Regions from separate parts of the Butyrivibrio sp. AE3006 genome, predicted to be linked through region 2. Evidence: predicted binding sites of a transcription regulator. Region 2 holds the regulator's gene; the other holds the start of a gene.
The links. The regulator NrdR, encoded in region 2, represses ribonucleotide reductase genes. The targets are predictions, from matches to a motif close to CACAANATNTTGTG.

Region 1: nrdD (anaerobic ribonucleoside-triphosphate reductase) is a predicted target of NrdR. The motif match lies at 1,627-1,640, and genes of this name have one in related genera.

The regions. Positions count from the first base shown of each region.
Region 1 is NZ_AUJJ01000021.1:28,902-45,162, forward strand. Features, by position in the region: gene nrdD (anaerobic ribonucleoside-triphosphate reductase) at 1-1,538, opposite strand, end outside; gene murI (glutamate racemase) at 1,698-2,519, opposite strand; gene G603_RS0111555 (hypothetical protein) at 2,590-3,039, shown strand; gene G603_RS0111560 (hypothetical protein) at 3,107-3,958, opposite strand; gene trxA (thioredoxin) at 4,139-4,462, opposite strand; gene trmB (tRNA (guanosine(46)-N7)-methyltransferase TrmB) at 4,517-5,155, opposite strand; gene G603_RS0111575 (D-alanyl-D-alanine carboxypeptidase family protein) at 5,279-6,682, shown strand; gene G603_RS0111580 (3'-5' exonuclease) at 6,679-7,602, opposite strand; gene G603_RS0111585 (clostripain-related cysteine peptidase) at 7,622-10,120, opposite strand; gene G603_RS20190 (putative bifunctional diguanylate cyclase/phosphodiesterase) at 10,319-11,998, shown strand; gene pepF (oligoendopeptidase F) at 12,097-13,896, opposite strand; gene G603_RS0111600 (MBOAT family O-acyltransferase) at 13,935-15,320, opposite strand; gene G603_RS0111605 (hypothetical protein) at 15,317-16,261, opposite strand, start outside.
Region 2 is NZ_AUJJ01000002.1:69,051-85,311, forward strand. Features, by position in the region: gene G603_RS0102065 (hypothetical protein) at 1-50, shown strand, start outside; gene G603_RS18915 (penicillin-binding transpeptidase domain-containing protein) at 73-2,382, shown strand; gene murD (UDP-N-acetylmuramoyl-L-alanine--D-glutamate ligase) at 2,399-3,772, shown strand; gene G603_RS0102080 (FtsW/RodA/SpoVE family cell cycle protein) at 3,791-4,939, shown strand; gene G603_RS0102085 (cell division protein FtsQ/DivIB) at 5,025-5,750, shown strand; gene ftsZ (cell division protein FtsZ) at 5,827-7,098, shown strand; gene nrdR (transcriptional regulator NrdR) at 7,285-7,797, shown strand; gene G603_RS0102100 (ABC transporter substrate-binding protein) at 7,914-9,527, shown strand; gene G603_RS0102105 (ABC transporter permease) at 9,584-10,528, shown strand; gene G603_RS0102110 (ABC transporter permease) at 10,528-11,367, shown strand; gene G603_RS18925 (ABC transporter ATP-binding protein) at 11,396-12,190, shown strand; gene G603_RS0102120 (ABC transporter ATP-binding protein) at 12,214-12,969, shown strand; gene G603_RS0102125 (hypothetical protein) at 13,098-13,514, shown strand; gene G603_RS0102130 (YqeG family HAD IIIA-type phosphatase) at 13,588-14,142, shown strand; gene G603_RS0102135 (shikimate kinase) at 14,139-15,527, shown strand; gene G603_RS0102140 (type II 3-dehydroquinate dehydratase) at 15,552-15,992, shown strand; gene efp (elongation factor P) at 16,082-16,261, shown strand, end outside.

The DNA.
Region 1 (16,261 bases), on a different contig from region 2:
TCGCAAAGTCCTGCATAGCCGAGTGAGATTGTGGAATAGTTATCAAACAATAATTTGTCGATCTTCTCACCCTTCTTAAGTCTTGCAAGTGCTCCGAACTGCCATAAAATAGGTGCTACATCTGAAGGTGTTCCAAGGAGACGGTTGTGTCTGCACATAAGAGCCTTTTTGCAGAGCTCTGTACGCTCTTCCATCAGTTCCCAGAACTTATTCTCATCTTTTCCTGAAGAGCAGGCAACGTCAACAAGGTTGATGGTAACAACGCCCTGATTGAAACGTCCGTAATACTTGTGCTCTTTATTCTCTCCAAGTCCCTTGTTATCGGGAGTAAGGAAGCTTCTGCAACCCATGCAGGGATAAACGTCGCCGTTCTTATATTCCTTCATCTTCTTGGCAGAGATGTAATCAGGAACCATTCTCTTTGCTGTACATTTTGCTGCAAGCTGTGTCAAATACCAGTAAGGTGTACCCTCATGGATATTATCCTCGTCAAGGACGTAGATCAGCTTCGGGAAAGCAGGTGTGATATAAACACCCTTCTCATTCTTAACGCCGATGATACGCTGCTTGAGCATCTCCTCAATAACAAGCGCAAGGTCGTCACGAAGCTGTCCCTCCGGTACTTCGTCGAGGTACATGAAAACAGTAATGAAAGGAGCCTGACCATTTGTAGTCATAAGAGTAATGACCTGATACTGGATAACCTGAACTCCTCGCTCGATCTCCTTGCGTACACGCATCTCGGCTATCTCATTTATCTGATCATCGGATGCCTGCATTCCTGCATCCTCAAATTCCTTACGTACTTCTCTGCGGAATTTCTGTCTGCTTACATCTACAAAAGGCACAAGATGTGACAAAGTAATACTCTGTCCACCATACTGTGAACTTGCTATCTGTGCGATTGCCTGTGTTGCAATATTACAAGCTGTTGAAAAGCTCTTAGGACGCTCGATCATGGTCTCAGAAATAACTGTGCCATTCTGGAGCATATCTTCGAGGTTAACAAGACAGCAATTGTGCATGTGCTGAGCAAAGTAATCTGAATCATGGAAATGAATGATTCCCTCCTGGTGAGCCTTAACAACGTCCTCAGGGAGAAGGAATCTACGTGTAATATCACGGCTTACTTCGCCTGCCATGTAGTCTCTCTGCACACTGTTTACTGTGGGATTCTTATTGGAGTTCTCCTGTTTTACTTCTTCGTTATTGCATTCGATAAGAGACATAATCTGCTCATCGGTGGTGTTTGATTTACGCACCAGGGCATGACGATAACGGTAGGTAATGTACTTACGTGCAACCTCAAACTTGCCGGATTCCATAAGGCCGTCCTCGACCATATCCTGGATCTCCTCCACGTTTGCTGCTCTTGTGAGAAGGCCGCACTTCTCCTCTACCTTTGCCTCTATGTTCTTGATCTGATCCGCAGACAAGCTTTTATCCGGTGTAACTTCCTTATTAGCCTTCTCTATTGCTGCAAGGATCTTCGCGCCGTCAAAAGTGACTTCTTTTCCGCTTCTCTTGATAATTTTCACTGGTGAACCCCCTATGATTTCTACAACAATCAGGCACCCCCTATGTACCCGATCCCGTACTAGATTTAGATGATTATAGCCACACGAAAACTATATCTTGTGGCTACAATTAAACTATAATACATTATGTTGTATAAATCAAGTGACAATTTATCGATATTAAAAATTTCGCATAAGTTCAAGGCGGTTCAGCATTCTGAGGTACTTTGACAATCTATTGTTATCCGTAATTTCGTATCCCGACTCGTAGTATGTAGTATTATGATTAACCACAATATCTTGTGGTGCGTTAAATTTCATCGTACAATTCGAATCGTTTTTAACATTAATCCCCATTACATCACCCAGATGTCTGATGGTTCCATAGTTACCATCCACCAGTTCTATGCTGTCTCCCAGGATCTCTCTGTACAGCGGTTTGAAGTAGTTAAAGTGAGTACAACCAAGAACCAGTGCACTGTATTTTGATATGTCAAAAGAAGAAAACTGCTTCTTTAGATATTCTTTTACTTCCTCTGAATCAAACTCTTCTCTCTCTGCATAGGTAACAAGCATTGGCATTTCAAGAAGATCAACCCTGTGAAGATTGTCGACTCGGCTTAGAAGGCTTGCCAGCTTCTCTTCCCTTAGAGTAACCGGTGTAGCCATAACAAGAATTCTGCTCTCATCGCTGGTATTTTCAACGGCAGGCTTAACTGCGGGTTCCATGCCAAGTATGGGAATGTCATATTTTCCTCTGACATAGGAAGCCGCAACGCTTGTGGCAGTATTGCAGGCGATAACTATGGCATCTACTCCCTTTTCCATAAGAAAGCGGACTATCTCATCAACATATCCCTTTATCTCTTCCTCTGTCTTAAGGCCGTAGGGTACATGCTCTGTGTCCGCATAAAATATATATTCCTGATCTGAAAGAAGATGGTAGGCTTCATGTAAAACAGAAAGGCCTCCCATACCAGAATCAAAAATTCCTATTCTCATATCTATCCTCGTTGTTGTATAGTAGTTAAAGAAAATATTTATTTTACTATATCACTTATTAGGCATAACCATGAAAGAATCTTACACTAACGAATTACAAAAATTATATGACGATGAGCGCGTAAGCCCCTTTATCCAGGAAATCTGTGAGTACTATGCATCCTCAAGGGATTATGAGGATGGTTCATACATTGAGGAGATAGAGCCCAGAGAGATTGTGGAGCCTGTATACATCCTCTTTTTCCTGCAAAGGCGTGAGACTCTGCTTGATGAGCTCTCTTATGTAAAAAAGAAGTATCCTGCACTCTTTGAAGCAGTATCTGATCTGCATGAAGAAATCCTTATACATATGGACATTCGCTCTCTTGAATCAAAAAGCTCACAGAGGCTGGTTGCCGCAATGGATGGCAAAATAGCATCGGCGCAGATCTTTGACAAAATCGAAGAGCTTGCAGACAGATATGATGAACTGTCAGAAGCTCTTGATCCATTTTATTCATGGCTGCATTCCTTCTCGTAAGGAGCAGCTTTTTCTTTGCTTTATTTCTCACAGCGCTGCTATGCCTGTAAGAAACAATCGAAGCTCTTTATTCTTCCACCCTTAGATATTTCATAACGCAGTAGAGGACTTTATCTTCGTACTCTACCTGAGCCCAAACTCCATCATCACTTACGGCTATTCTGTCAAGAACAGTACCCTCAGGAACCTGCACCTCAATAAAGTCATCCGACACTGTGCTGGGAGTATTCCTGAGATTAAGCTCTGTGGTAGTCACAACCTTATCGTCTGTGTAGGTATATCCTGCAACCTGACCTACCTGCACGGTTCCTCGCACTTCATCCGGGTCCGGCTTTAGATAAACATCATAGACCTTAACCTTAAATATCATTCCCATAAGGATAAGAATGAAAATTCCTGTAAGAGCAGAAGCAATCCTTACAACAACATATGGATTGATGCCGCCTCCCATATCTTCATCCTCATCGAACCAGTCATCTTCATCTCGGCCTCTTCTGCCCCTGTCACGGGAGGTTTCCTTCACAACTTTTCGAGAAGTTTTCTTTTCTTCTTTTCGTGAAACCTTCTTTTCTGCTTTGCGGGAAGGCTTCCTTGCAGGTTCTCTTACAGGGCGGCGAGCAGGTCTTTCTTCATATTCATAGTCCTCTATATCTTCCTGCTCTTCCCTTACCTGGTATCCGGTCTCATCCCTCTGCTGTTTTGGAGGCTCGTCATCAAAGTAGAACTCAGAAGAATCCTCATCTAAGCTCTCCCTTTCCCTGTCCATGGCTTCATGCTGAGTTCTGTAGTACTCTTCACGTTCACTTGCTGACAAAAAGTCTAAGGGATCCTGAATCTCGATATTTATCTCCTCAGTATCCTGATTTTCTATATTTACTTTTTTCCTATAATCATTAAAATTTCTGATATTATCTGCCAAAAGCTCTCCTCCGAATTCTTCAGGCTAATATCTCCCCCTGAAATAAGCAAAGCTCTTTTTATCAAAATCAAAAGGCATTTACTTAAATCAAAAGATATTTTATCACAAAACAATATCATCTTCATCCCGGGCAAAGAAAAAGCCTCTCCTTTTACGGAGAGGCCATGAAAATCATTATAATTATGAAACGATCTTGTCGATCATGTTCTGGAGCTTAGCCTTACTCTGAGCACCAACTGCAGAGTCTACAAGCTCACCGTCTTTAATAAAGGCAAACATGGGAATTGACATTACTCCGTATTTCTGAGCAATCTCAGGCTGCTCATCAACGTTGATCTTGCCAACCTTAAGCTCCCCATCGTACTCCTTGGCAAACTCATCGATCATGGGTGCCATCATCTTACAAGGACCGCACCAATCAGCCATGAAGTCGATAAGAACCGGAATCTTGCTGTTGAGAACTTCTTCTTCAAAGTTCTTTGTAGTAAAAGTATACTCCGCCATTGTCCACCTCTTTCCGCGATATCCCTCATATCGCTGTGTTAGATTTTAAAGTACTTACCTTTTAATAATATATTTGAAGATCGGATTGCCCTTTGCAGAAAACCGTTCCTCATATTCTGTCATTATGTTGCCTTCGTTCATAGCTGCGTCGTTATGAAGATCGAAGGTCACTGCCTCTGCGTGCCAGCCTGCAGTATTGAGCTCCATCAGTGAAAAATCAAACAGCTCCTTGTTATCTGTCTTAAACTCAAGCTGTCCATCCTCTTTTAAAATATGATCATATCTGTTAAGGAAGGTACTAGATGTAAGTCGTCTCTGTGCGTGTCTTTCTTTGGGCCAGGGATCGGAAAAATTAAGATAAATCCTATCCACTTCACCCTTATCAAAAACCTCTGTTAAAATCTCAGCTTCCATACGGATAAATCTGACATTCTTAAGTTCAAGCTCTGTCTGCTTCTGAATAGCTCTTAAAAGTACACTTGAGTACTTCTCAATTCCTACATAATTTATATCAGGATTGGCTGCTGCCAGATCCATTATAAATCTGCCCTTACCTGTTCCAACCTCGATACGGACAGGATTGTCATTTCCAAATACTTCTTTCCATTTCCCTTTGTGCTCTTCGGGATTATCTATAGCGAAGGGTGACTCCGCAATTCGCTCTCTGGATCCGGAGATATTTCTTAAACGCATTAAAACATTTACCTTTCATTTTCCTTCTCTTTTAGTGTATCATAAATGGGCAGAAACTTTATACTGTTTGACTGAAAAATAAGAAATTTTTCATATTTTTATCTGTATTTGGAGCAAAATAAATTGAAATTTAGAAAATTACAAACAATATCAATAATGCTTCTTGCAGTGCTTATATTTGTAAACTCCGGCATTTTTGTTATGGCAGAGACTCTTGAGGAAGCTGCTAATGAGAGAAAGCTTCTTCCTATTGAGAGTAACTCCATTGCCGGCTGGCCGGAAGGTCCTGAGATCGGCGCTGAGGCTGCTATTCTCATGGAGGTCAATACAGGAACAATTTTGTACTCCAAGAACATACATGAGGAGCTTTATCCTGCAAGTACCACCAAGATCATGACCTGTCTTCTTGCGGTTGAGAAGGGGAATTTGTCGGATACTATTAATTTCACTTATGACGCCATTCATTCCGTTCCTGCCGATGGATCAAATATCGGTATGGATGCAGGAGAATACCTCTCTCTTGAAGAATGCCTTTACGGAATTATGGTTGGTAGTGCCAATGAAGTTGCAAATGCTGTAGCAGAGAATCTTTGCGGATCAATCCAGGGATTTGTTGATCTTATGAATGAAAAGGCCAAGTCTCTTGGCTGCACCAATACTCATTTTGTTAATACCAATGGACTTCAGGATTCCGACCACTACACAAGCGCCTATGACCTTGCTCTTATCGGCTGCGAATTTTTCTCAAATGAGCTTTTGTGCAGAGTTGGAAATACTCCACGCTATCACTTTGAGCCAAGTGCAGGGCAGCCTGATGATTTTTATCTAAACAATAAGCACAAACTTATAAGCGGCGAGATACCTTACACAGGAATTATCGGAGGAAAAACAGGATACACAGATCTTGCAAGAGAGACTCTTGTAACCTGTGCTGAGCGCGGTAACATGAAGCTTGTCTGCGTTATTTTGAAGGAAGAATCTCCTGCGCAGTTTACAGATACCGTTCAGCTCTTTGATTATGGCTTTAATAACTTTAAGGCAGTCAATGTAAAAAGCGAAGAGACAGGATATATCCCTAAGGACAACTCCTTTTTCTCACAGGGTGAGGATATTTTCAACATAAAGGGAGCTTCTCTTGAATTCACCAAAAATGATTATGTCTGTCTTCCTTTGACTGCTGAATTATCGGATGCCACATCCAAGATTCTATACACAAATGATGAGAATTCACCTGAATCTGTAGCAACCATCGAATATTTTTTCAGCGGAGTTCCTATTGGAAACGGACATATTGTGGTAAATTCAGGGGCTTCCTCTGATTCTGATAAATCTGATCCTGAAAAGACTATTTACATTAATATAAAAACAGTCCTTTCCGGCATTTTGGTAGCCGGAGGACTGCTGCTTTTATCAATATATATCAGCGCTCTCATTTCAACCTACAGCTTCGGTGGAAGCCGCGAGGACAGAAAGCGTCTTTCAAGGAGAAAGAAGGAAGCCAGAAAGAGAAGCGGTCCGAGATTTTAATATTTCTTTTTCTCGGATTTTGCTTTTACTTCGCGCATCTCCTTTTCTGTAATAAACTTAAGGGTCTTAACGGCATAGTACCTGTCACGTTCTGTCTTTTTAACACGGACCTTGGCCTTCATATAGCCATGCTCCTTACAGATGGATACGCTGTAGAAGTGCTTGCCGTTAATGGAAAACCATTTAATCTTTCGTCTTAAAGGGTGATTACAAAGATAACACTTTGTGCCCATTACTTCAGGATCAGCAAGGAGTTCTTCCTTGGTCTTAAATTCCCTGGAAATGTATTTTGCATAGTGATCAAAAACAATATGAACTTCCTGATCCTTGGTCTTGGGAGTCACGTAATTATCGAAGGAATAGTTATAGAGAACCTTTTTATCAAGCTCCACAAAAATCCTTGCGGTGTAGTCCGCATCTGAAAGGGCTCTGTGAAAAGCACTGTCCTTCTCCATTCCAAGACTGTCCGTAGCGTGCTCAAGAGAACGTCTCATTTTTCCATCTTCATACATGATACTATAGAGCTTTTGCACATCATAAAATGGAAGCGGTCTGTCCGATAAAAGCTTCATATCAAAAAAGTCCATATTACGCTGAAGCTCTGTAAGATCAAGGGGTCCCCAGGTGCAGAATATGGGATCCTCACCGCACCAGTTAAGAAAATCATTTACTACGGTTACAAAATCATCACCGCTCTTAAGATCATCCATTGTGATGTGAATGAGATTCTCTGTTATCTTGTGCATTTTTTTATAAATCTGGGGACAGATGAGTCTGTTAAACTCACCTGTTCTTTTCATGTTTTCATCAAGGCGGATCGCACCTATTTCGATAATTTCGAAGGGCAGCGATTTCCCGTTCCTTTCTTTAACTGATTTCCCCTGATTCCATTCAAGATCAAAAACAATATAGTTTCCCATAAATTATTACTGTCTTTCTTTAGTATTTAAGCGATTGTGACCAGTGTTCCTGTCCGTAAATATCTGTAAATTTAAAGGATACGAGTATTTCTCCATCTCCCACGCTTCTGTTGGAGATATGCATATCTTCCATGCTGCCCTCAACTATTACGGGATCTCCAAGGAAGTAGGTATCTGTGTAGGTCTTATCGTATGCGTAGCAGTCGCAGATATATTCAAGCTTATCACCCTCTGACAGCTCTGTCAGATTTTTAGCAACCGTATCTGTCTCACCATTTACATAGTCGTAGGTTACGCCTGCCACATATCCATCTTCATTCTCTGAATCAAAGATAAGGATAAGGTCAGCTCTCTGATCATTCAGCATAACAGGAACTCTTCCCATAATAGCGTAGTTATCGGAATCTCCCTGAGTATCAATATGATAGTAGGAAACTATCTGATCATCAATATAGAGCCATGTTCTGTCAGAAGGTGCAACTGGATTGCCATCAGCGTCAATATCATAGGAGTTATCAAGACCCAGGTCCACATATCTTGTTCCGTCATCATAGAAAATATTGACCTCAAGATCCTGTACAAGATCCCACTGGTCAGCTGACATCTGAATTACATCGCCGTCCTCATCATTTTTCACAAACATAAGGGCGTTTTCATCAAACTGGTTGGCTGATACATAATCTGCCATATCCTGTGGATCAAGACCTTTTCCAAAGAACTGTGTATTGGATGCATCAAGTCCTGAAATTCCGCTATAGCTTCCTGAAAGCATTGTGGTAAAGAGCTGCATAAGGGCATCACCGCTTGCTGATGAGGATGAACCCGAAAGCTCGCCAAAAAGGCTTCCTGCCGGAGTCTGCGTTCCGCCTGCTGCCATCTGACCTGCAACCTGCATGGAAGCAACTTTCTGAATACATTCAGAATAGCTCTCATCCATTCCTATAGCTTCACTGGTGCTGACCATGCTGTCAACCTTAGAGGATTTCCTGTAAGGGAAGTACATGGAAAGACCGTAAGCATTGGTCATACCCTGGCTTGTGCGATTATACTTAACGCAGCCCTTGATGGCATCTGCAAGTTCTTTACCTTCATCTGTGCCCATATTATAAGCAAGATGAACAAGGTCAACCTGATCGATCTTTGTTGAAGCTGCAAATTCTCTTGTCTGTGCTCTGGCATTTGCAACTGTCTTATAGTTTTTATCTGAAACAAGATCAGATGTGGACTGGGCAAAGCCCTTAAGCTCATCAGGAACAGTTTTCTCAAGCTCTGCAAGATCTATAAGTGAAAGTGTTGTCTTTTGGCCTCGGCAGGTACTCTCACAGGTTTTGGTAAATCCATCAATTATGTTTTTACCGATTTCAAGAGTATCCATGGAGGGATTGGCTGAATATGCGTTAAGCCAGTCGGTGTAATACCAGCCAACACCGGGTTCTGTCTCTTCTGAAGCGATGAGATAGTCACCGTAGGAAGCAGTCATAAGGGCTGTCTCAACAGTAGCCATAAGGCATGCATCAAAGCCAATAAAATCAAAGGTTACTCCTCCGCCCTTAAGAGCTCTGTTTATTCCAGAAAGTCCCATCGAACCAGACTGAGCATTTTTCTCATCATATCCATAGCCGCTTACGGAGCCGCCGCCATGATCCCAGAAAATCAGATCATATCTGTCAGCAGGATATTTATCCGCAGTCCATTTAATGAAGGATGCCAGATTGTCAGGATCTGTCATGGGCTTTTGACCTGCGTTGTCATTAAGGACTCTCAGGCCGCCCTTTTCAACCTTGTAAATCTGGTTTACTGAGCTGGATATTACATTGTTCTGCCAGTTTTTACATCCACCTGTGTAAACAATGATGTTTATCTGATCTGAGAGATCTGCAGCCATCATTTCCTGAAGGTCCTTGGTGGCCATGGCGCTTCTGCTCTCAAGATCTGTTCCGCACATGTATACCATGATGGTGGTCACATCGCTGCCATCACCTTTTATAACCGTGCGCTTAGCTCTTGCACCATCGATAACTTCTTTATTGAGAACTCCTGTATTTGGCTCCTCTGCCCATGCACTTGAAGCTGAGCCATAATATCCTGTGCCGCCTCCAAGGAGAGAACCAAGAAGTGATCCCATCTGAGAAGATGAGGATGCAGTACTACTCTGAGTAGTATTTGAATAGGCGTTATCTGTTGTCTGCTGGGTTGTTGTATCTGTAGTTGTAGCCACATTGCCGGTTGTAGTAGTCTGCGTATATGAACCGGTGTCAGTGGTTTCCGGTGAATCGCCAAAAAGTGATGAAAGGCCGCCGCCTCCGCCAAGCAAAAGTATCACCAGTACAACTACTATTGAAAGAGGACTTATGCCTCCGCTTCTCTTTGGCCCGCCGCCATTTGATCCGCCGCCTGACCCTTTTCCTTTATATCCATCTGATGATCCAACGGGTCCTGTTCCAAGACCATCACCTCTTACGTGGACGCCATTTCCGCCTTCTTCTATATTTTTCTTTCTTCTTACTGGTTCCGCCATTATGCCCTCCCATATAGTCGGATATATTTTTTTCCATTCTATCATATTGTACTACTTATCGCTCTTTTTTGTTTTTAATCGTGTTAACCTCCATACCAAACTCCTTTATTAAAATTCCATTAAAAAACCCTTAATATCAGTTTTTTCCAAAATATGTGATTTATAATTTAATATAGAATTGTTTCGAGGATACAGAATATGACTAACGAAAACACTGAACAGGTCAAAACATATTCATATAAAGAAATAAATATAGCCATGGATTCCATGCGTGTCATGTTTGACATCGTAAGGCTTGTTGATGCTGAAGAATGCCGTGAAGTCTCAGTTTCTGCTGAGGGCGTGCTATGCTTTGGCAAGGAATGCTATGCCGTTTGGAATGCAGATCACAGGTGTGCCAACTGTACCAGTTTTCAAGCATGCCACACTCACTCCAAAAAGACCCGTGTCGAGTATTTTAACGGCAAGACCTTCCAGATTCAATCAGTTCCCATCATTCTGACTTTAAAGGACGAATCTCCCTACTGCTGTAATTTAGAGCTTATATCCTTTAGCGATGATGCTGTTGAAGCAGCTTACCACGAAGAGAAAACAAAATGGGAAACAAGCGGGTATCTTTCTACCCATGATACTCTTACAGGTATTCTTAACTGGGACGGCTTCTGTAAGGGAGCCCGTAATTTAATCAGCAATAATCCGGAAAAAAAGCATCTGGTTATTTCTGCTGATGTTGATAATTTCAGACTGGTTAACACTCTTTTTGGAAACAGTAAAGGAAATGAAGTTCTTATAGGCATTGCCAAAATATTAGAGGAAATGAGCGGAAGCACCGGAGTTGCCGGAAGATGCGGCGGCGTAAACTTTGCGCTGTGCATAGATGAAAAAGATGATCTAGAGAAGTGGCTTTCCGAGCTGTCTTCAAAGGTTGCAGAGCTTATCTATTCACCTTCATTTACACTGACTATGCATTTTGGTATTTTTGATGTAGAGAATCAGAACCTCCCTATTTCCATAATGTATGACCGCTCCTATATGGCTCTTGAGTCCATAAAGACTGACGAAAGTGTATTTTATGCATACTTTACGGATGAGCTTTTAGAGAAGGCAGTCCATGAACAGAAGATTATAAACGAGTTTAAATCAAATCTAAAAAGCGGTCAGTTCATAATTTATCTGCAGCCTCAGGTTACAAAAGAAGGAGTGATCGAAGGTGCCGAATGTCTCGTAAGGTGGTGTCTTCCATCAGGTGATATACTTCCTCCGATGGAATTTATTGAGATTTTGGAGCAGGTAGGTCTTATAGGATCCCTTGATGAATATGTGTGGGATCTTGCTGCATACCAGCTATCCAAATGGAAAGGAACTGAATTTGATAATCTCTACCTCTCAGTAAATGTATCGCCAAAGGATTTTTATTACCTTGATATTGCCGAGATTTTTCCTTCTCTTTGCAAGAAGTATGATATATCACCTTCAAAGCTTCATATAGAAATTACTGAGACCGCCATTGCAGATGAAATGTCCGGAAATATGGCAACAATGGAGAAACTTCAGGCAAATGGCTTTACTGTTGAAATTGATGACTTTGGAAAAGGTTCGTCATCCCTTGGACTCTTGAAGGATTTAAAGGCTGACGTTCTGAAAATTGATATGCGCTTTATTCAAAGATGCAGCGATGATGACAGAAGCAATGTCATTTTGGAATCTGTGATAGATATGGCAAAAAAGCTTCATATGGAAGTTATCTCAGAAGGAATAGAAACAAAGGATCAGCTAAATAACTTATCTGAGCTTGGCTGTGATGTATTCCAGGGCTTCTATTTTTCAAAACCAATTCCTGTGGCTGCCTTTGAACAGTATGCTAAAAAGAAGTCATAGAATCCTGCTTATCAAAAAACAAGACCTTTTCGTTTATTCTATATTAGTTTATGCCATAAAAATCGCTCACACCCATTAACGGATGTGAGCGTATTATTTTACTTATAGAGTTCTTCCATTTCTTTAAGTGCTTCGCCAAATACTTCAAGTGCATCATCGATGGGCTTAGAAGTAGTAAGATCAACTCCAGCAATCTTAAGAAGACTAACCGGATCGTCTGTGCAGCCGCTCTTTAAGAAGTTCTTATACTGCTCTACTGCGCTCTCGCCCTCTTTGAGGATGCGGCTTGCAATAGCAACTGAAGCAGCAAAGCTTGTAGCGTACTGATAAACATAGAAGTTGTAATAGAAGTGAGGTATTCTGCACCACTCCCATGCAATCTGAGGATCTGAAACCATATCCTCGCCAAAGTACTGCTTATTAAGCTCATAGTATACATTTGAAAGTGACTCTGCTGTCAGAGGCTCGCCCTTCTCAGCCATTTCATTGGTCTTTCTCTCGAATTCCTCAAACATGGTCTGACGATACATTGTACCCTTGAAGCTTTCAAGGAAATGATTGATAATGTATGCCTTCTCTTCCTTGGACTTTGCATTGTCCTTCAGGTAGTGATAAAGAAGAACCTCGTTAGTTGTGGATGCAACCTCAGCAACGAAGATCTTGTAATCTGCGTTAAAGATGCTCTGTGCATGGTCTGAATACCAGGTGTGCATTGAGTGTCCCATCTCATGTACGAGTGTAAATACATCTTCTAAAGTGTTGTTGTAGTTAAGAAGCATATAGGGATGTACGCCATAAGCGCCGCTACTGTAAGCACCGCTTCTCTTTCCTTCGTTCTCAACCACATCGATCCAGCGATCTTCATAAGCTTTTTTCACAATTGAAAGATACTCTTCACCAAGAGGTGCAAGAGCCTTCAAGGAAATCTCCTTAGCTGTCTCGTAATCAACCTCCATGTTGAAGTCCTTGATCATTGAAACATATACGTCATACATGTGAAGTTCATCAACGCCAAGTAGCTTTTTCCTAAGGGACACGTAGCGATGCATCTTATCAAATCCTTTGTGGATTGACTCGATAAGCATATCGCAAACCTTAGGATCAACATTATTTCCATCAACTGCTGCTTCAAAGTTTGAGTTATATTTTCTTGCCTTTGAATTGAAGATTCTGGCCTTTACTTCACCGTCATAGAGGGCAGCCCAGGTGTTCTTGAACTCCTCATATCTACCATAGAATGCTTCGAATGCTCTTTTTCTAAGCTCCCTGTCCTTGGACATCTGAACAGGAACGAATCTTCCGTTTGAAAGAACAACTTCTTTTCCTTCTGAATCCTCTACACTGGGGAATTTAAGGTCTGCATCTGAGAGCATGTTAAAGCCTGTGTAGGGAGTGTTTGCCATCTCGCCTGTTGATGCAAGGAGCTGCTCCATCTCTTTACTTAAGATGTGGTCCTTAAGTCTTCTCATCTCTTTGATCTTAATCTCATACTGCTTAAGTGAAGGCTCTTCGCTGTAGAAGGCTTCAAGCTTCTCATCTGAAAGCCCAAGAATTTCAGGCTCAACAAATGATGTCTTCTCGCTTACAGCCACAAGAGCAGATGTGGATTTCTGGTTCATTCCGTTATATTTGGAATTAGCTGTATCCTCATCATGTCTCATGTGTGCATAGGCATGGAATCTGCTCTCTAAAAGCTCGATCTGCTCATAGAGATTTAATGCTTCAAATAAATCCTTTGCACTCTCAGTGAGCTTTCCGCTGTATTTTGCAAGCTCTCCTGAAAGCTCTATTGCTTTATCAACTTCCTTCTGCCAGTCTGCTTCGTTCTCGTAAATATCCTCAAGTCGCCATGTAAGCTCTGCTGCAACTTCGGATCTCTTTGGTAATCTGTCCTGCATATTGTTTTCCTCCATTTAAAGTTTTTATTTCCCCCGATTTAGAACTGGAAGTATACGAATGGATTCTCACCTGTGTAGGCAAGAGTCAGTATAAGTCCAAGCTCAATAAAGAACAATGTCATTCCCTTAACTGTACTAAGGTCAAGTATAGGATAAAATCCGCTTACAGGGCGGTTTTCTTTTTTCGCTTTTCTGTCTGCAATAATCGATGCAATAATGAGTACAGCAAATCCTATAAAGGACCAGGCAAAGGGCTGGTTTATACCCTTCTGGAAGGTAACGATCCTCTTTATTATAAGAATTGCATCTGAGAATTTCTCTGATCTGAAAAAAATAAATGAAAGTGAGTTAAACAAAAAGACATCTACTATATTAAGCGCCCTCACAACCTCATTTTCACTTTTCCTTGGAACAAACTTATCAACGCAAAGCATGATTCCGTGAAGTCCGCCCCAAAAAACATATTTCCAAGCAGCACCATGCCACAATCCACCAACCAGCATAGTAAGGAAAAGATTAAGGCATTGTCTGTACAGTCCTTTTCTGTTTCCGCCAAGGGGGATGTAAACATATTCCTTAAGCCATGTGGAGAGGCTTATGTGCCATCTTCTCCAAAGCTCTGAAATGGATCTGGACATATAGGGTATGTTGAAGTTCCTGCTAAAGTCATATCCAAGGCACTTTGCACAGCCTATAGCCATGTCTGAATATCCGGAAAAATCAAAGTAAATCTGAACGGTATATGTAATGGTAGCAAAAAACAGTGAAAATGCACTGAAAGCTGCAGGCTTTGAATAAACATCATCAACAAATACGGACATGTGATCCGCAAGGACTATTTTCTTGAAAAGTCCAAAAGCAAAAACCTGAAATCCCCACTGAAGATTTTGCCAGTTGACGCATCTCTTTTCACGGAGCTGTGGCAAAAACTCGGATGCACGAACAATAGGGCCTGCAACCAGCTGAGGGAAAAAGCTTACATATAAAGCGAGCTTTATAAAGTCCTTTTCAACAGGGATTTTTCCTCTTTTTACATCTATAACATAGCTAAGAGCCTGGAAGGTATAAAATGAAATACCAACAGGCAGGATTATTCTGAGTGTACCAAGGTCCCTTCCTATCATGGCTTCAAAGGTATCCATGAAAAATCCAAGATACTTAAATATTCCAAGAACCGATAATGGTACCAAAATACCTGCCACAAATGCGGGCTTTTTGTCTGTGTGCTGCGCAGAAATATATGACACAACTATCACAAACAAAAGCAGGAAGCAGAATCGATAATCCCAGTAGCCATAGAAAAAGAAGCTGGCCAAAAGAAGGAATATTTCTTTTACTCTCTGTTTAAAAAAACGCTCTATAAAAGCCGTTCCGGCAAGTACTAAAGAGAAGAATATTAAAAAATCTATTGATGAAAATGTCATTTGTTCTCCTCTATGTATTTATAAAGTTCATCTGCCATCATTTTTTGTCCCTTTTTATTAAGGTGTCCCAAGCCCACGGAGGTATTTGTAAAACCGTAGGCGAGAGTGTTGTTATCATAGTACTCCGAAGCAAATCGCTCTGACATATCGATGTAGCTTATTCCGACTTCATCGCAAAGTCTTTCATACTGAAGGCTGTCATTGTCTGTATTGTCGTATGTAAGGACGCCCTCGTGATCAAGTCTCATTGTGGGATGGAAAATAATTATTATATGAGCACCATTCTCATCCGCCTTCGTTTTTATCTTGGAAAGTACTTTTCTTAGAAGTTCTTCATTGCAAAGATCATCTTCTTTTTTCTCTTCGATTACTGTCTCTGCGGCAGCGCCTGCTTTTTCAAAAGATATTATTTTATCCTTTATTTCGCTTGGTCCTATTATCTCCTTGAAGCTCTCAAGCTGATAATACATCTGCCTGAGGAAAGGATTTTTCTGAAGCGCACCTATTATGCCATCTGCGTGGGAGCCTATGGTTTCTACAGTGCCATCAAGTATCTGATTAAGCTCTTCGTCTGTGAAGTGAAGATAACCCGTCTCAATTACCACATATTTTGAAGGCTTATATTTGTCCATGGCCGCATCAAAGTTATTAACGCAGGTTGCAAAGTAGTGGCCTGACACGCCTATGTCATAGATTCTAAGATCCGGCAGACTTTCTGACAGCAGCGCTGCAGAGGAATATCCGGAAGGGACATTGGATGCCTCCATCTGAGAAGAACCCATTATGAGGATATCTATATCCTCTCCCTCTACATAATCTGTAGTATCATAGTACCCCTCATTATTGGTCTTGCCATAGGAAAAACCTTCAGTCATCTGTGAATGGAAGGTTTTGGGTTCCCATCTGTAATCAGTGGCACCATCAGGGTCATCATAATGTAC
Region 2 (16,261 bases):
GCGGAAACGACTATGTAAGACAGGTTGCACCGATACCGGATGGAAATTAAGAGGAATGCCCGGAAGTAAGTTATGAGTAAGAAAAAGAACACCCAAAAATTCACATTGGCAATGAAAAAGAAGCTGGCAGTACTTTTTGCAATTGTACTGCTAGCTTTTGTACTGCTTGGAGTCAGGCTTTTTGTTATAACCAGAGATAACGGGAAAGAATATGAAAAGCAGGTTTTATCCCAGCAAAAATATGACTCATCAACAATTCCCTTCAGAAGAGGCGAGATTGTGGATGCAAACGGAACGGTTCTTGCTTACAGTGAGAAGGTTTACAACGTAATCCTGGATGCCAAGATCATTCTTTCTGATGAAAAGTTCTTAGAACCTACAGTTGAAGCGCTGGTTTCACATTTTGGCTTTGATGAGGGTGAGCTTAGACAGTACATCAAGGATAATCCTTCATCCCAGTATTACACACTGGCCAAGCAGCTTTCTTATGATGAGATCAGTGAATTTCAGTCCATGATAACCTACGGTACTGATAACTATAATAAGCTTATCCAGGGTGTGTGGTTTGAAGAAAACTACATCAGAAAATATCCAAACGGCTCAATGGCAGCCGATGTTGTAGGCTTCACCACAAGCGATAACAACGGAATTTTCGGACTTGAAGAATATTACAACGATGAGCTTAGCGGATCAAACGGCAGAATTTACGGCTATCTTGACGAGGATTCCAACCTTGAGAGAACAACAATTCCTGCAATTGACGGAAACACCATAGTTTCCACAATTGATGGCAATCTCCAGTCCATAGTTGAGAAGCATCTTCGTGAGTTCAACGAGACATATAAAGACAGTGCCCGTGAAGGAAACGCTGCAAATAATGTAGGCTGTATCATGATGGATATCCATACAGGAGATATCCTTGCTATGGCCAGCTATCCTACTTTTGATCTGAATGATACCAAGAATACAGATAATCTTATCGGTATGCCGCGAGTTGATGAAAACGGAAACAAAGTTGCCGGAGAAAGTATATATGATTCCGGTGTGTACATCACTCAGGAAATGCTTGATGAAATGAGCGATGAGGAGAAAATGTGGAACCTCAACGCTCTATGGAGGAATTTCTGTATTTCCGATACTTATGAGCCCGGTTCTGTAGCAAAGCCTTTTACTGTGGCAACAGGACTTGAAGCAGGCAAAATAACAGGTAATGAAGTATATGACTGTAACGGTTATCTCGAAATCGGCGGATACAAAATCCACTGCCACAACAGATACGGTGACGGCGCTGTTTCTGTTGAAAGAGGTATAGAGATTTCCTGTAACGTTGCCATGATGAAAATCGGTCAGGTTATCGGCCAGGATACTTTCTGTAAATTCCAGAAGCAGTTTGGCTTCGGTCTTAAGACAAACATTGATCTTGCGGGAGAGGCCAGAACAGAAGGCCTTACCTACACGGCTGAAAACATGGGATCCACAGAACTGGCAACAGGTACCTTCGGACAGGGCTTTAACGTCGATATGATCGAGATGATCTCTGCTTTCAGCTCACTTGTAAATGGCGGCAATTTTTACGAGCCTCACATTGTAAGCAAAATTCAGAATTCATCCGGTGCTACTGTTAAGAGCATCGAGCCAAGAATCTTAAGACAGACAGTTTCTGAGTCTACCTCAGATAAAATAATTGAGTATTGTAACCAGGTTGTAGCCGGGGATGAAGGTACAGGTAAAACTGCAAGACCTGCAGGATATATGATCGGTGGCAAAACAGGAACCGCTCAGACAGTACCCCGTGGAAACAGACAGTATGTCGTTTCTTTCATGGGCTATGCTCCTGCAAATGATCCTCAGATTGCAATCTATGTTGTAGTAGACAGACCAAATACAGTTGAGCAGGACGATGCAAAGTTTGCTACAAGAATAGTAAGAGCGGTCCTTACAGAAGCGCTTCCTTACCTTAACTTCCCTATGACAGAACCTGTTACAGAGGAAGAGCAGGCAGAGCTTGAAGCACTCAGAGAAAAAGAAATCATGATGAGTGCTGCCCAGGAAGCAGAGGTTGTGGAATCCGAAGACGGCGAAGAAGGCGAAGCTGCTGAAGGTGCAGAAGAGGCTACAGGCGAGAATGCCGAAGGCGAAGAAGGCACAGTAGAAGGTGATGATGCCGATGGCGGCGACGGAATCTGGGAAAAAATTCCTGAGGGCGAAGAAAAACCTGAAAATGCAGGCGAAGCCGAGGATGAAAACAAGGAACCTATTTGGAAGTCATTTGAAATGGATCCAGAAACGGGGTATTATATTGACCCGGAAACAGGCGGATTTATAGATCCGGAAGACGGACATATGATCGGCGGAGATCCGCTTCCTGATTTTGGTGAGTAAAAGGGGAAATATTGTTATGAAAGCACAGGATTTAAAAGGTAACAAGGTACTTATAATCGGAACAGGTATTTCGGGTATCGGAAGCGCGAAGCTTCTTGGAAAAGCCGGAGCTGTTCCTGTTATCCTTGATGAAAATACCAAGGTATATGAGAGAGAAGTAAGGACAAAGCTTGAGGGATACACCGGAGAAGAGCCGGAGATAATAATCGGTCAGCTTCCCGATGAAAAAATAAAGGAAATCGTTCTTGTGGTACCAAGCCCTGCTGTACCCATGGACTCACCTATAATGCTCAGACTTAAAGAAGCAGGAATCCCGGTATGGAGCGAGATCGAACTTGCTTACAATTTTGCAAAGGGCAGAATGATTGCGATCACAGGAACAAATGGAAAAACCACCACAACAACACTTGTGGGCGAGATAATGGCTGCTCATTTTGCATCCACTTATGTGGTTGGAAATATTGGATATTCCTATGCAGAGCGTGCTCTTGAGATGACAGACGACACAGTATCAATAGGCGAGATAAGCAGCTTCCAGCTTGAAGCTGTTGAGAATTTCCATGCATCCGTTTCTGCGATTCTCAACATCACACCGGATCATTTGAACAGACATCACACCATGGAATGCTATGCATCCATGAAGGAGAATATTACCAATAATCAGACAAAAGAGGACACCTGTGTCCTTAATTATGATAACGAATATACAAGGGCTTTTGCAGACAGATGTCCTGCTAAGGTTGTATTTTTCTCATCTGCATCAAAGCTTGAAAATGGCTATTATCTTGCGGATGACGAGATCATGTATGCAGAAAACGGAAGTTCAACCTTTGTTATGAATGTTCATGACATGAATCTTGTGGGCACCTGCAATTATGAGAATGTCATGGCGGCTATCGCTATGGGCAGAGCCATGGGCGTGCCTATGGAGACGATTCTTAAGGCGGTCCATGATTTCAAGGCGGTTGAGCACAGAATCGAGTTTGTGGCAACCAAGAACGGTGTGACCTACTACAATGATTCCAAGGGTACAAATCCCGATGCTGCCATCCAGGGTATCAAGGCAATGTGCAGACCCACATACCTTATCGGAGGAGGCTACGACAAGGGCAGCGAGTATGATGAATGGATAAATGCTTTTGACGGAAAAGTGAAAAAGCTTGTTCTTATCGGAGCAACAAAGGAGAAGATAGCGCAGTGTGCCGATAAAAACGGTTTCCATGACTATGTTTTCATGAATTCTTTTAAGGAAGCGCTTAAATATTGCAGCGATAATGCTGTTTCGGGAGATGCGGTTTTACTTTCGCCCGCATGTGCAAGCTGGGATATGTTCCCCAGTTATGAAGTGAGAGGTAAACAGTTCAAAGACTATGTAAATAGCCTTAAATAAACCTTTGAGGGGAGATTTATGCAGGCAGCCAGAACCATCGACAGACCAAAGAGAGAGCTGTACGTAGATTACAGTATGATATTTATCGTACTGTTTCTGCTTGCTTTTGGTCTGATCATGCTATATTCAACAAGTTCATACGAAGCGTCGATCGATTATCATGATTCGGCGTACTATTTCAAGAAACAGCTAGGCTTTACCATATTCGGAATAGGTGTAATGGCTGTTGTTTCAAGAGTTCCATATCGTATTTACAAAAAGTTTGCGGTTTTTATGTATGCATTTGCAGCGGTTATGGTACTTCTTGTAAAAACAAGTCTTGGAAAAGAGGTAAACGGTGCCAGGAGATGGCTCAGATTCGGACCTTTGGGTATTCAGCCCGCAGAGGTTGCTAAGCTGTGTATGATCATCGTTATGGCTTCGTTTATCGCTGCAGCCAACAGGAAAATAGCCACGACCAGAGGCTTTTGGACCACGTTTTTGATCCCTGCTCCAATCAGTATTATGGTGTGGCAGATAACTGAGAATCTAAGTTCAGCCATAATAATTTACGGAATTACGTTTTTGATGCTCTTTGTTTCAACTCCGGGATATCGACGATTTATCCTGATTGCTACGGGAGCGGTAGGCCTTGCGGCGATAATCGTATTCGCCATTGCCAAGGCCGGATATAACAGTGAACTAAACTTCAGATTTGTGCGAATTCTTGCATGGCTTGATCCGGAAGCCTATGTAAACGATAAGGGGTATCAGACCCTTCAGGCTCTTTATGCCATCGGCTCCGGCGGAATTTTTGGAAAAGGCCTGGGGGAAAGTATGCAGAAGCTGGGCTTTATTCCTGAAGCTCAAAATGATATGATATTCTCTATTATATGCGAAGAATTGGGGCTTTTAGGCGCCATTGCGGTTCTTTTCATGTTTGCGCTGCTTATATGGAGAATGGTCATTGTAGCCAATAATGCACCGGATATGTACGGGGCTCTCCTTGTTATAGGCGTAATAGGTCATATCGCGCTGCAGGTTATCCTGAATGTGGCGGTTGTGACCAATACTATTCCCAACACGGGTATTACTCTGCCTTTCATCAGTTATGGTGGTAGTGCGACGGTATTTTTGCTGGTCGAAATAGGAATAGTGTTTAACGTGGCGAGAAATATTGAACTTTGAGTAGAACAAAAAGATGGTAAAAAGACGAAGGCGTGTAAAAAGATATAGGGAAAAGGCTCCCCGAATGAGCTTTGGGGAGCTGTTTATGTTACACAAAAGTCTTTTCATTCTTGGCGCTTTTGTCATTATTCTTCTGATAGCGATTTTGTCTGCCGCCATATATATTTATAAAAATTATACGGTTGTAAATACATATGTTGACGGAAATACGCATTATACCGACCAGGAAATAATGGATATGGTCATGGATGGCAGATTTGGTCATAACTCCATCTACCTGTCCTTTAAATACAGAGATAAAGCCATTACAGGTATCCCTTTTGTTGAAAAAATGGATGTTGAGGTCGTTTCACCTGACACCATCAAGATAAATGTGTATGAGAAGGCTGTTGCGGGTTATGTTAAGTATCTCGACAGATATATTTATTTTGACAGGGACGGAATAGTGGTTGAGACCTCCAGCGAACCTTCAGAAGGCGTTCCGCTGGTTTTGGGCCTTGATTTTGACTACGTGGTGCTCCATGAGAAGCTTCCTGTTGCAGATGACAATATTTTTGCAGAAATTCTCGATGTTACACAGGTTTTGACCAAATACAATCTGGATGCCGACAAAATATTTTTTGACAGTGAATTTCACATTTATATTTATTTTGACTCGGTAGAGGTGAGCCTGGGAACTAATGAAAATATTGATGAGAAAATCATACAGCTACAGTACATTTTGCCAAAACTTGAAGGAAAAAGCGGCATATTAGAAATGTCAGATTACGACGCAAATACTCAGAACATAACTTTTGAAGAGAAAAAATAAAAATTCTATGTTGTAAAATTTCTAAAAAAATTATAATATAGTTTAGGAGTTTTAGTTATGAAGGAGGAGCACTATCTTGCTTGAAATAAAGTCAAACGAGGCAGAATCCGGTGCCAAGATCATAGTTGTTGGGGTTGGCGGTGCAGGAAATAACGCTGTTAACAGAATGGTGGAAGAAAGTATTTCCGGTGTAGAATTTATCGGAATTAATACAGATAAGCAGGCGCTTCAGCTTTGCAAAGCACCTAAGCTTTTGCAGATCGGAGAGAAGTTGACCAAGGGCCTTGGTGCGGGAGCCAAGCCTGAAATCGGTCAGAAAGCAGCTGAAGAGAGTCAGGAGGAGATTACCGAAGCTCTTAAGGGAGCAGACATGGTATTCGTTACCTGTGGTATGGGTGGCGGTACCGGTACCGGTGCAGCTCCTGTTGTTGCCAAGCTTGCAAAGGATATGGGTATTCTTACTGTAGGTGTAGTAACGAAGCCTTTTGCTTTCGAGGCAAGAGTTCGTATGCAGAACGCACTTAATGGTATCAATACCATCAAGAATAATGTTGATACTCTTATCGTTATTCCCAACGATAAGTTACTTCAGATTGTAGACAGACGTACTACTATGCCTGATGCTCTTAAGAAGGCTGACGAAGTACTTCAGCAGGCTGTTCAGGGAATCACTGATCTTATCAATGTTCCTGCAGCAATCAACCTTGATTTCGCTGACGTACAGACAGTCATGAAGGATAAGGGTATTGCTCATATCGGTATCGGATCCGGTAAGGGTGATGACAAGGCTACAGACGCTGTTAAGATGGCAGTTGAGTCACCTCTTCTTGAGACCAAGATCAATGGTGCGTCCAATGTTATCATCAATGTATCCGGTGATATCTCTCTTATGGATGGTTCCATTGCAGCTGATTACATCCGTAATCTTGCAGGTGATGATGCTAATATCATCTTCGGTGCTATGTATGATGAGACTATGTCTGATTCCTGTAACGTAACTGTTATCGCTACAGGTATCGAGGATAAGAACAACGGACCTTTACCCAAGGTTACAACTCGTCCTCAGGGAGTAGCACAGCCTACAGCAACACAGGCAGCTCCTGTACAGACAGCAGCACAGCAGCCCACAGCTCAGACAGTAACTCCTCAGACAACTGTGCAGCCCACAATCAGTACTCTTGAGAATGCTCATACAGCTCAGGAAGTGACAGCACCCAAGACTGCTCCTACACCGGCACCTACTCAGCAGGCAGCTAAGCCTACATCAGGTCTTAGATCTACACCTGAGGTACGCAGCAGTGTAGCTCCCAGAAGTCTTACAATTCCGGATTTCTTACAGAAGAAATAATAGATAGTGTTTAATTAATATATAAGAACAACTGCAAACCTGCAGTTGTTCTTTTTTTACACCTTTCTGCATGATATTTTGTGTGGATTATTACGAAAAATGGTGTTACAATAACTTGTGTGGGTGAATTTTGCGAGCCCCAAATATTGACATTGGTTGTGTGCAATACACAGAAAGGTTAGTGTTATGAAATGTCCCTTTTGCGGTAAAGACAACACTCGGGTAATTGATTCCAGACCTGCTGATGAGAATACTTCCATCAGACGCAGACGTGTCTGCGATTCATGTGGTAAGAGATTTACCACCTATGAGAAGGTCGAGACTATTCCTCTTATTGTTATCAAGAAGGATAATAACCGCGAGCCTTATAATCGTGCCAAGATTGAGGCCGGTGTTTTGAGAGCTTGCCATAAGAGACCTGTCAGTGCTGAACAGATTACCCAGATTGTTGATGCTGTTGAGACAGAAGTATTTAACCTTGAACAGAAGGAGATACCCAGCCGTATTATCGGTGAGCTTTGCATGGAAAAGATGAAGAATCTCGATCCTGTTGCTTATGTAAGATTTGCATCTGTTTATCGTGAGTTCAAGGATGTTAACACCTTCATGGATGAGCTCAAGATTGTTCTTGAGAAGGAAGAGGAAGGCGTTATCACTGACGCAACTGATAAAAGCACACCGCTTCTTAAAAAAGAATAATAGTGCCCTTGACACGTGACCTATCTTTCCGTATAGTTTATAGGCGTGGGTAAAAGGTGCTTAAACCAGGTGCCTGAATACTCGGAAAAATTTAATACAGAAAGAAGGATTGTAACATGATGAAGAAAAAGATTGAGAGGAAAAGAGGCCTTTCTATTCTCTTAGTTGTGTTGACGACACTGACTCTTACATTGGGCGGATGCTCAAGTAAAAAGGCAGACGATTCCAGTACAGATGCGAACGGACAGACTGCAGATGCCAGTTCAGAGGTGAACGGTGAAGCAGGTAGCGAAGATGGCACTGTATCAGCGGAAGATCTTTCACAGATTACTATCGGTATTCCTCAGGATATTGACAGTATGGACCCGCATCTTGCAAAATCAGCGGGAACCAGAGAGATACTGTTCAATGTTTATGAAGGACTGGTAAAGCCCGATGCAGATGGTAATCTTCAGCCTGCCATAGCCAGTGACTACACAATTTCAGATGATGGAAAGACTTACACTTTCACACTGAGAGATGGAGTTAAGTTCCATGATGGATCCACGGTTACGGTAGAGGATGTAAAATATTCGATTGAGCGTAATGCCGGTACCGATGGAAGTGATCCGTTGATATCGGCTTTTTCTAATATTGAAAGCGTTGAGACACCGGATGAGTCCACTATTGTACTGACACTTAAGGAAGCAAACACAGAGTTCCTTGCATATATGATAGTATCTATCATACCTGCATCTAATGAGGATCCTGAGGGTAATCCTATCGGAACAGGCCCTTACAAGTTTGTATCCCGTTCTCCTCAGGAGAATGTCATTCTCACGAAGTTTGATGATTACTGGGGTGATGCAGCTTACATCAAGGATATCACTCTCAAGGTTGTAGCTAACTCAGATTCAATCGTAATGGAGTTAGAGGGCGGCTCACTTGATATGTATGCACGTGTAACAAGTGCTCAGGTATCACAGCTTTCCGATAAGTTTGATGTTTACGAAGGAACCATGAACCTGGTACAGGCTCTTTACCTCAACAATGCAAAGGAGCCATTTAACAATGTTCAGGTACGTCAGGCTCTCTGCTATGCAATTGATCCTCAGACAATCATGGACTTTGTTTCAGATGGTAAGGGTACAGAGATCGGAAGTAGTATGTTCCCTTCATTCGGTAAGTACTTTGATGAGAGTCTTAACGACACATATAACCAGGATATAGCTAAGGCTAAGGAGCTTCTTGCAGAAGCAGGATATCCTAACGGTTTTGATTTCACAATCACTGTTCCTTCCAACTACACACAGCACGTTGATACAGCTCAGGTGCTTGTTGAGCAGTTTAAGGAGATTGGTGTAAACGCTACTATCCAGGAAGTTGAATGGAATACATGGCTTGATGATGTTTATACTAACCGTAACTTCCAGTCAACAGTAGTAGGTGTTGATGCATCTACACTTACAGCTTATGCGCTTCTTTCCAGATATGGTTCAGATGCACATAACAACTTCATCAACTTCAGCGATGCTGATTATGATGCAGCTCTTGCAGCAGCAGTTAAGGCAACTGATGACGCTGAGAAAACAGCTAAGTATAAGGAATGTGAGAAGATCCTTTCCGAGAAGGCTGCAAACGTATACATTCAGGACCTTCCTGAATTCGTAGTTCTCAATAAGAATTACACAGGATATACATTCTATCCGCTTTATGCGCAGGATTTTGCAAAGATCAAGCCTGCACAGTAATGACTGCTTAATAAGAGCAGGGATTCAATAATTTTGTAAAAAAGAGGAACACGCATATGAGATATATATTGAAAAAGGTTTTAAGCATGGTGCTTACTTTGTTCGTTGTATCTCTGTGCGTGTTTTTAGCTTTCAGCCTTATCCCCGGAGATCCCGTAACAAGAATGTTCGGAACAGAGGCAACTCCGGAGCTTATAGCTCAGTACAGAGAGAAGATGGGACTTAACGACCCGCTTCTTGTGAGATATTTCAGATGGTTTACTTCTTTTATTCAGGGAGACATGGGTACTTCTTATGATTACAAGATTCCTGTAGCAGGAATGATAGCTGAGAAGATACCGATCACTCTTACTTTGGCGATTATGTCATTCGTAATCATGGTTCTTATTTCAATTCCTCTTGGAATATATATTGCCAAGCATGAAAACGGAATCATGGATCACATTATTTCAATATTAAATCAGATAATAATGGCGATCCCGCCTTTCTTTTCAGGTATTCTCATAACCTTCTTTTTCGGAGTTATTTTGAGAGTATTTAAGCCCGGCGGTTTCGTTTCATATACAAAGGATTTTGGAGCATTTATTAAGTATTTGATTCTTCCTGCGGTTGCCATTGCTCTTCCTAAGGCTGCTATGGCTACCAAGCTTCTCAGAGGCTCGGTTATTGAGGAAGCAGGCAAGGATTACACAAGAACTGCTTATAGCAGAGGGAATACCACTAATGCGGTGCTGTACCTCCACGTGCTTAAGAATGCCATGATACCTGTAGTTACTTTTATGGGTATGGCTCTTGCAGACATGGTTGCAGGAAGTATTGTTATCGAGCAGGTTTTTGGTATTCCCGGTATCAGCAGGATTTTGCTCACGTCCATAAACAATAGAGATTATCCCGTTGTCGAAGCCATTATAATGGGCATAGCGATAATGGTTCTTGTTATAAATCTTTTGGTAGATATCATTTACAGGATAATAGATCCCAGAATCGAGGTGGAGGAGTAATGAAAAGATTTTTAGCACTTTTCAGAAAAAACAAAGCCACCGGCAAAAGGAATTCATACCTGATTTTGGGATGCATATTTACAGGTGTGATCCTGCTCATGGTTTTAATAGGACTTTTTTATATGCCGTATTCACCCACCAAGATGGATGCGTCCTCCAAGCTTCAGGGCTTTTCATTTAAGCATTGGATGGGAACCGATCACATGGGAAGAGATGTTCTTAGCAGAGTTATGTACGGAAGCAGAGTGACTCTTGCAATTGCGGCATCCACCATTGTTATCGGCGCCGGACTCGGCACTATCATTGGGGCTCTTACGGGATATTTTGGCGGAATATTTGATGAGATCAGCATGAGAATCATCGACGCCATGCTTGCTTTCCCAAGTATCCTGTTGTCATTGGTGTTTGTCAGCCTTTTTGGAACAGGTACATATCAGGTGGCGGTAGCTCTTGGTATTTCCTTTGTTCCAAGCTTTGCAAGAATTGTAAGGGGCGAGTTCCTTAGAAGTAAGAACATGGATTACGTAGAGGTGGCAAGGCTTCAGGGCGTATCAGACCTTCGAATCATTTTTGTACATATATTGCCCAACACTGTTGGTGTCCTTATGTCATCTATTATGATCGGCTTCAACAATGCGGTACTTGCTGAAGCGGGACTTAGTTTCCTTGGAATTGGAGCGCAACCGCCATACGCAAGTCTTGGAAATATGCTTTCGGATGCACAGAGTTATCTTTTCAACAGACCAAGCTATGTTATCGGCATAGGCGTTGTAATAGTAATTATGGTTTTGGGCTTTTCATTCCTCAGCGAAGGAATAAAGAGAATTTCAAATTATTGATTTATACCTGTATTTTAGGGAGATTTTCATGGAAGTTATTTTGGATGTAACAGATCTTCATATTGAGTTTCATGATCATGATAAGCCTGAGACTGTTGTTGAGGACTTTGATCTCATGCTTGAAAAGGGCGAGATCGTCGGTATAGTAGGCGAGTCCGGCTCGGGTAAGAGCATGAGTGCCCTTGCCATCGCGGGACTTCTTAAGAGACATGCCCTTACCAAAAACGGAAGGATTATGTTTGACGGTCATGACCTTCTTACCTGTGATCGTAAGATATTAAGGTCATATCAGGGAGATGAGATTTCCATTATTTTCCAGGAGCCTATGACATCCCTTAATCCTGTTAAGAAGATTGGCTGGCAGGTTGAGGAATCCCTTAGAATCCATCACAAGGAGATTGATAAGGCTACCAGGAAAAAGAAAGCTATTGAGATGATGGATGCCGTGGGCCTTCGTGAGCCTGAGAAGGTGTATGACATGTATCCCCATGAACTGTCAGGCGGTATGAGGCAGAGGGTTATGATCGCGGCAGCAATGATAGCAGAGCCAAGGATACTTATAGCTGATGAGCCTACAACAGCTCTTGATGTGACGATACAGGCTCAGATAGTTGATCTTCTCAGGAAGCTTAATAAAGAAAAAGGGACAGCTATTATTTTCATATCCCATGATCTGTCGCTTATCAGACAGCTCTGTCAGAGGGTAATAGTAATGCAGTCCGGCAATATAGTTGAGACCGGAAATGTTGAGGAGATATTCAGAGCTCCCAAAATGAGTTATACAAGGAAGCTTATAGCAGCAATACCGCAGATTGATCTGTGAGATTTTTGTATACAGGAAATAGTATGGAACAGAAAAGAGTGATTCAGATCAGGAATCTGAATGTTTATTACAAAAATCATAAAAAGACGCCTTTTAGTAAAGACAGGATGAATCATGTTTTAAAAGGGGTTGACCTGGACGTGTACGAGGGTGAGATTTTGGGTCTTGCCGGTGAATCAGGATGCGGTAAATCGACCCTTGCCAAGACTATTGTTGGCATGAACAAGATTTATGACGGTGAGCTGAGTCAGAAATATTCTGATCCACAGATGGTTTTCCAGGATCCATATTCATCTCTTAATCCCAGTAAGAAGATTGGCTGGCTTTTAGAGGAACCGCTTAAATGCGATAAGAAGTATAAATGGACCAAAGAGGAGCGCGAAAAGCGCGTAAAAGAGATTATCAAGGCAGTAGGTCTTACGGAAAATATGCTGGACAGATATCCGTCACAGTTATCCGGCGGACAGAGGCAGCGTATCAGCATAGGAGTTGCCCTTATGAGAAATCCCAAGGTACTTGTGGCAGATGAGCCTGTTTCTGCATTGGATGTTACGATCCAGGCCCAGATACTTGAGCTTTTGCAGCAGCTTCACAGGGATATGGGTATAACCATTCTTTTCATATCTCACGATCTTAGGGTTATTTATCAGATATGTGACCACGTTGCCGTAATGAAGGGCGGAGTTATTCAGGAGTACGGAGAGACCAAAAGTGTCTACAAAAATCCTTCTTCCGAGTACACCAAAGAACTTTTGCGAGCAGCCGGAATCAGAAAATGATGTTAAATTTCATTTTAGCTATTAAGCTTTGAAACATTCTTGCCGATATAGCTTATAGATGCGGGTCAGTTATTGAATCATACCATATTTTAAGATAGAATATAATGGTATGAAGAAAGGAGGGGGCCATGCGTTTAGACGGTTATAAGGCAGAGAACGCATATCTGAATACATCTTATGATAAATCAATAGCTTCCCCCGGGAATGTTGGATCTCCAAGATATGATGCACCTTCATATCAGCCTGAACAGGGCGATAAGAAACCTGTTTCAGATGCTGTGAAGGAGCCTGAACAGAAAACTCAGCGTAGAAATGCTTCGCTTGATAATATTCAGATAACACTTGGTAACAGAGACAATTCTTTAGTTGGACTTGGCAACATTGGGGGCATTCAGTCTGGAGTTATGAAAAAGGCAGTTTCCACGATGCAGAAGGATTCAGTTCTTCACGAGTATCAGTACTTCGTAGGAAACGGAGCTTTGACTACAGGTAAGAACACTGACGTTATTCTCAGCGATGAGGATGGTACAGTTATAAGAAAATAAATTCAGAAACTTTTTCGAGCAGGATTCAACTTCCTGCTCGATTTTTTTATGCATATATTGTAAAATTTGTCCCATGAGACATTTACTATTCCCGAGTGATACCTCGGATTCAACTTTTGAAATTCCATTTGAAGAACTTTATGAAAAAGGTTACAGAGGAGTTATTTTCGATATTGATAACACTCTGGTTCCTCACGGAGCACCGGCTGATGAGAGAGCTGTGCTGTTTTTTAAGAGACTCCACCAGATAGGCTATGATACTGTGCTTTTATCCAACAACAAAGAGCCAAGAGTAAGCTCTTTTGCTGATGATGTGGAATCAAAGTATATCTACAAGGCCAATAAGCCTATGAAAAAGGGCTACATGAGGGCTATGGAGCGCATGAACACGGAGCCTTCCAATACACTTTTTGTGGGAGATCAGATTTTTACAGATGTGTGGGGCGCTAACAGAGTGGGAATCCGCACATATCTTGTGAACCAGATCGATAAGAAGGAAGAGATCCAGATAGTTCTGAAGAGAAAAATAGAGGCTGTGGTCCTGGTATTTTACAAGCTTCATCTTCATAAACAGAAGAGAGCTGAAAAGAAGAGAAAGCATCAGGGAACCGGTGGGAGGATAAAATGAGAAGAGACATCTTGGGAACCACCAGGGTTTGCGGTCTTATAGGTAACCCTGTTCATCACACAATTTCGCCGGATATTCACAATACTCTTGCGGCAAAAACAGGAACGGATCTGGTATATGTTCCTTTTGAGGTTCAAAACGATAAGGTGGGAGATGCAGTTAAGGGAGCGCTGGCCCTTGATATTTTGGGGCTTAATGTGACTGTTCCCCATAAGAGCGCTGTTATTCCATACCTTTCTGATATCGATCCTGTGGCTGAGAGAATCGGCGCTGTTAATACGCTGGTCAGGACAAAGGACGGCAGTGGTTATAAGGGATACAATACCGATTACTATGGCATCAAGAAATCCTTTGAACATGAGAAGGTTAAGTTAAAGAATAAGTCAGTCATAATCCTTGGGGCAGGCGGCATCAGTAAGCCTGCAGCATATCTTTGCGCTAAGGAGGGGGCTAAAGAGGTGTTTATTCTTAACAGAACCCTGGCAAACGCAGAGAAGGTGTGCAGTGATGTGAACGATTTTGCCGGTAAAGAGCTTTGCAAAGCCATGGAGCTTTCAGATTATAAAAAGCTCCCTTCCGACAGGACATATATTTGTTTTCAAATGACATCTGTGGGACTTATGCCCGATTCTGATAAGGCTGTCATTGAAGATCCTGATTTTTACAGCCTGATCGAGGTTGGATATGATGCGGTTTACAGACCCTTTAAGACCAAATTCCTTCGCTGCTGTGAGGAAGCGGGATCCTACGTAATAACAGGACTAAGGACTTTGCTTTATCAGGGCATTTGTGCCTATGAACTTTGGAATGACACTCAGATCTCCGAGAAGGACTGCGAGGAGGTTTACAGAACCCTTCTGAAGACGCTGCTTAATGGCGAGAATATCATTCTTGTGGGATTTATGGGAAGCGGCAAAAGTGCTGTTTCAAGAGCTGTATCCAAGTTTTTTGGCTATGAGAAAATTGACTCCGATGCAGCTATTGAGAAGGAACAGGGCAGAAAGATCAAAGAAATTTTTGCAACAGACGGCGAGGAATACTTCAGGGACACAGAGACCAGGTATCTTGAAAAGCTCATAGAATCCGGCAGAAGGAACATGGTGCTGGCTGTAGGCGGCGGGCTCCCTTTAAGAGCAAAGAACAGAGAGCTTCTTAAAAAGATAGGCACTGTTGTTTATCTGAAGGCTACTCCTGAGACAGTATATAAAAGAGTAAAGAGGGATACCTCAAGACCACTTCTTAATACTGATGATAAGCTTACAAGGATCAGGGAACTCCTTGATTCAAGGAAAGATATTTATGAGGCTGCCGCAGATGTGGTGGTTTCGACCGATGGAAAAAATATAAGAAGAGTAGCGGTAGAGGTGGCAGAGACTGTTCTGTAAATATCATTTGGGGAGATGCGACTTATGAAGATACTTGTAATAAACGGACCAAATCTGAATTTCCTTGGTATCAGAGAGAAAGCTGTCTATGGAAATCAGGATTATGATTATCTGCTTAAGATGATAAGCGATAAGGCAAACGAGCTTGGAGCAGAGGTGGAAAGCTGGCAGTCCAATCACGAGGGAGCTATTATAGATAAGCTTCAGGAGGCATATTTTAACGGCACCGATGGAATCGTAATAAATCCCGGAGCCTATACCCATTACAGCTACGCCATACATGATGCTCTTAAGAGTCTTGAGAACATCATAAAGGTGGAGGTTCATATATCGGATATTACAAACAGAGAGGCTTTCAGAGCTAATTCAGTTACAGCCCCTGCCTGCGATAAACAGATTTATGGACATGGACTTGACGGATATCTTATGGCCATGGATTATATAGCTGATATCATTAAAAAATGATAAAGCTTTGAAAAAAGGGTATTGAAAAAAAGAAAACATTAGTATAATATTATGTAGTTGTTTGATTTGTAATTATTAGGAGGATTTTTATGATTTCTGCAAGTGATTTCAGAAACGGTATGACTATCGAAATAGATGGTAATGTATGTCAGATAATCGAATTCCAGCATGTTAAGCCCGGTAAGGGAGCAGCTTTCGTAAGAACAAAGCTTAAGGACATCATCAATGGTGGTGTTAAGGAAACAACTTTCCGTCCTACTGAGAAGTTC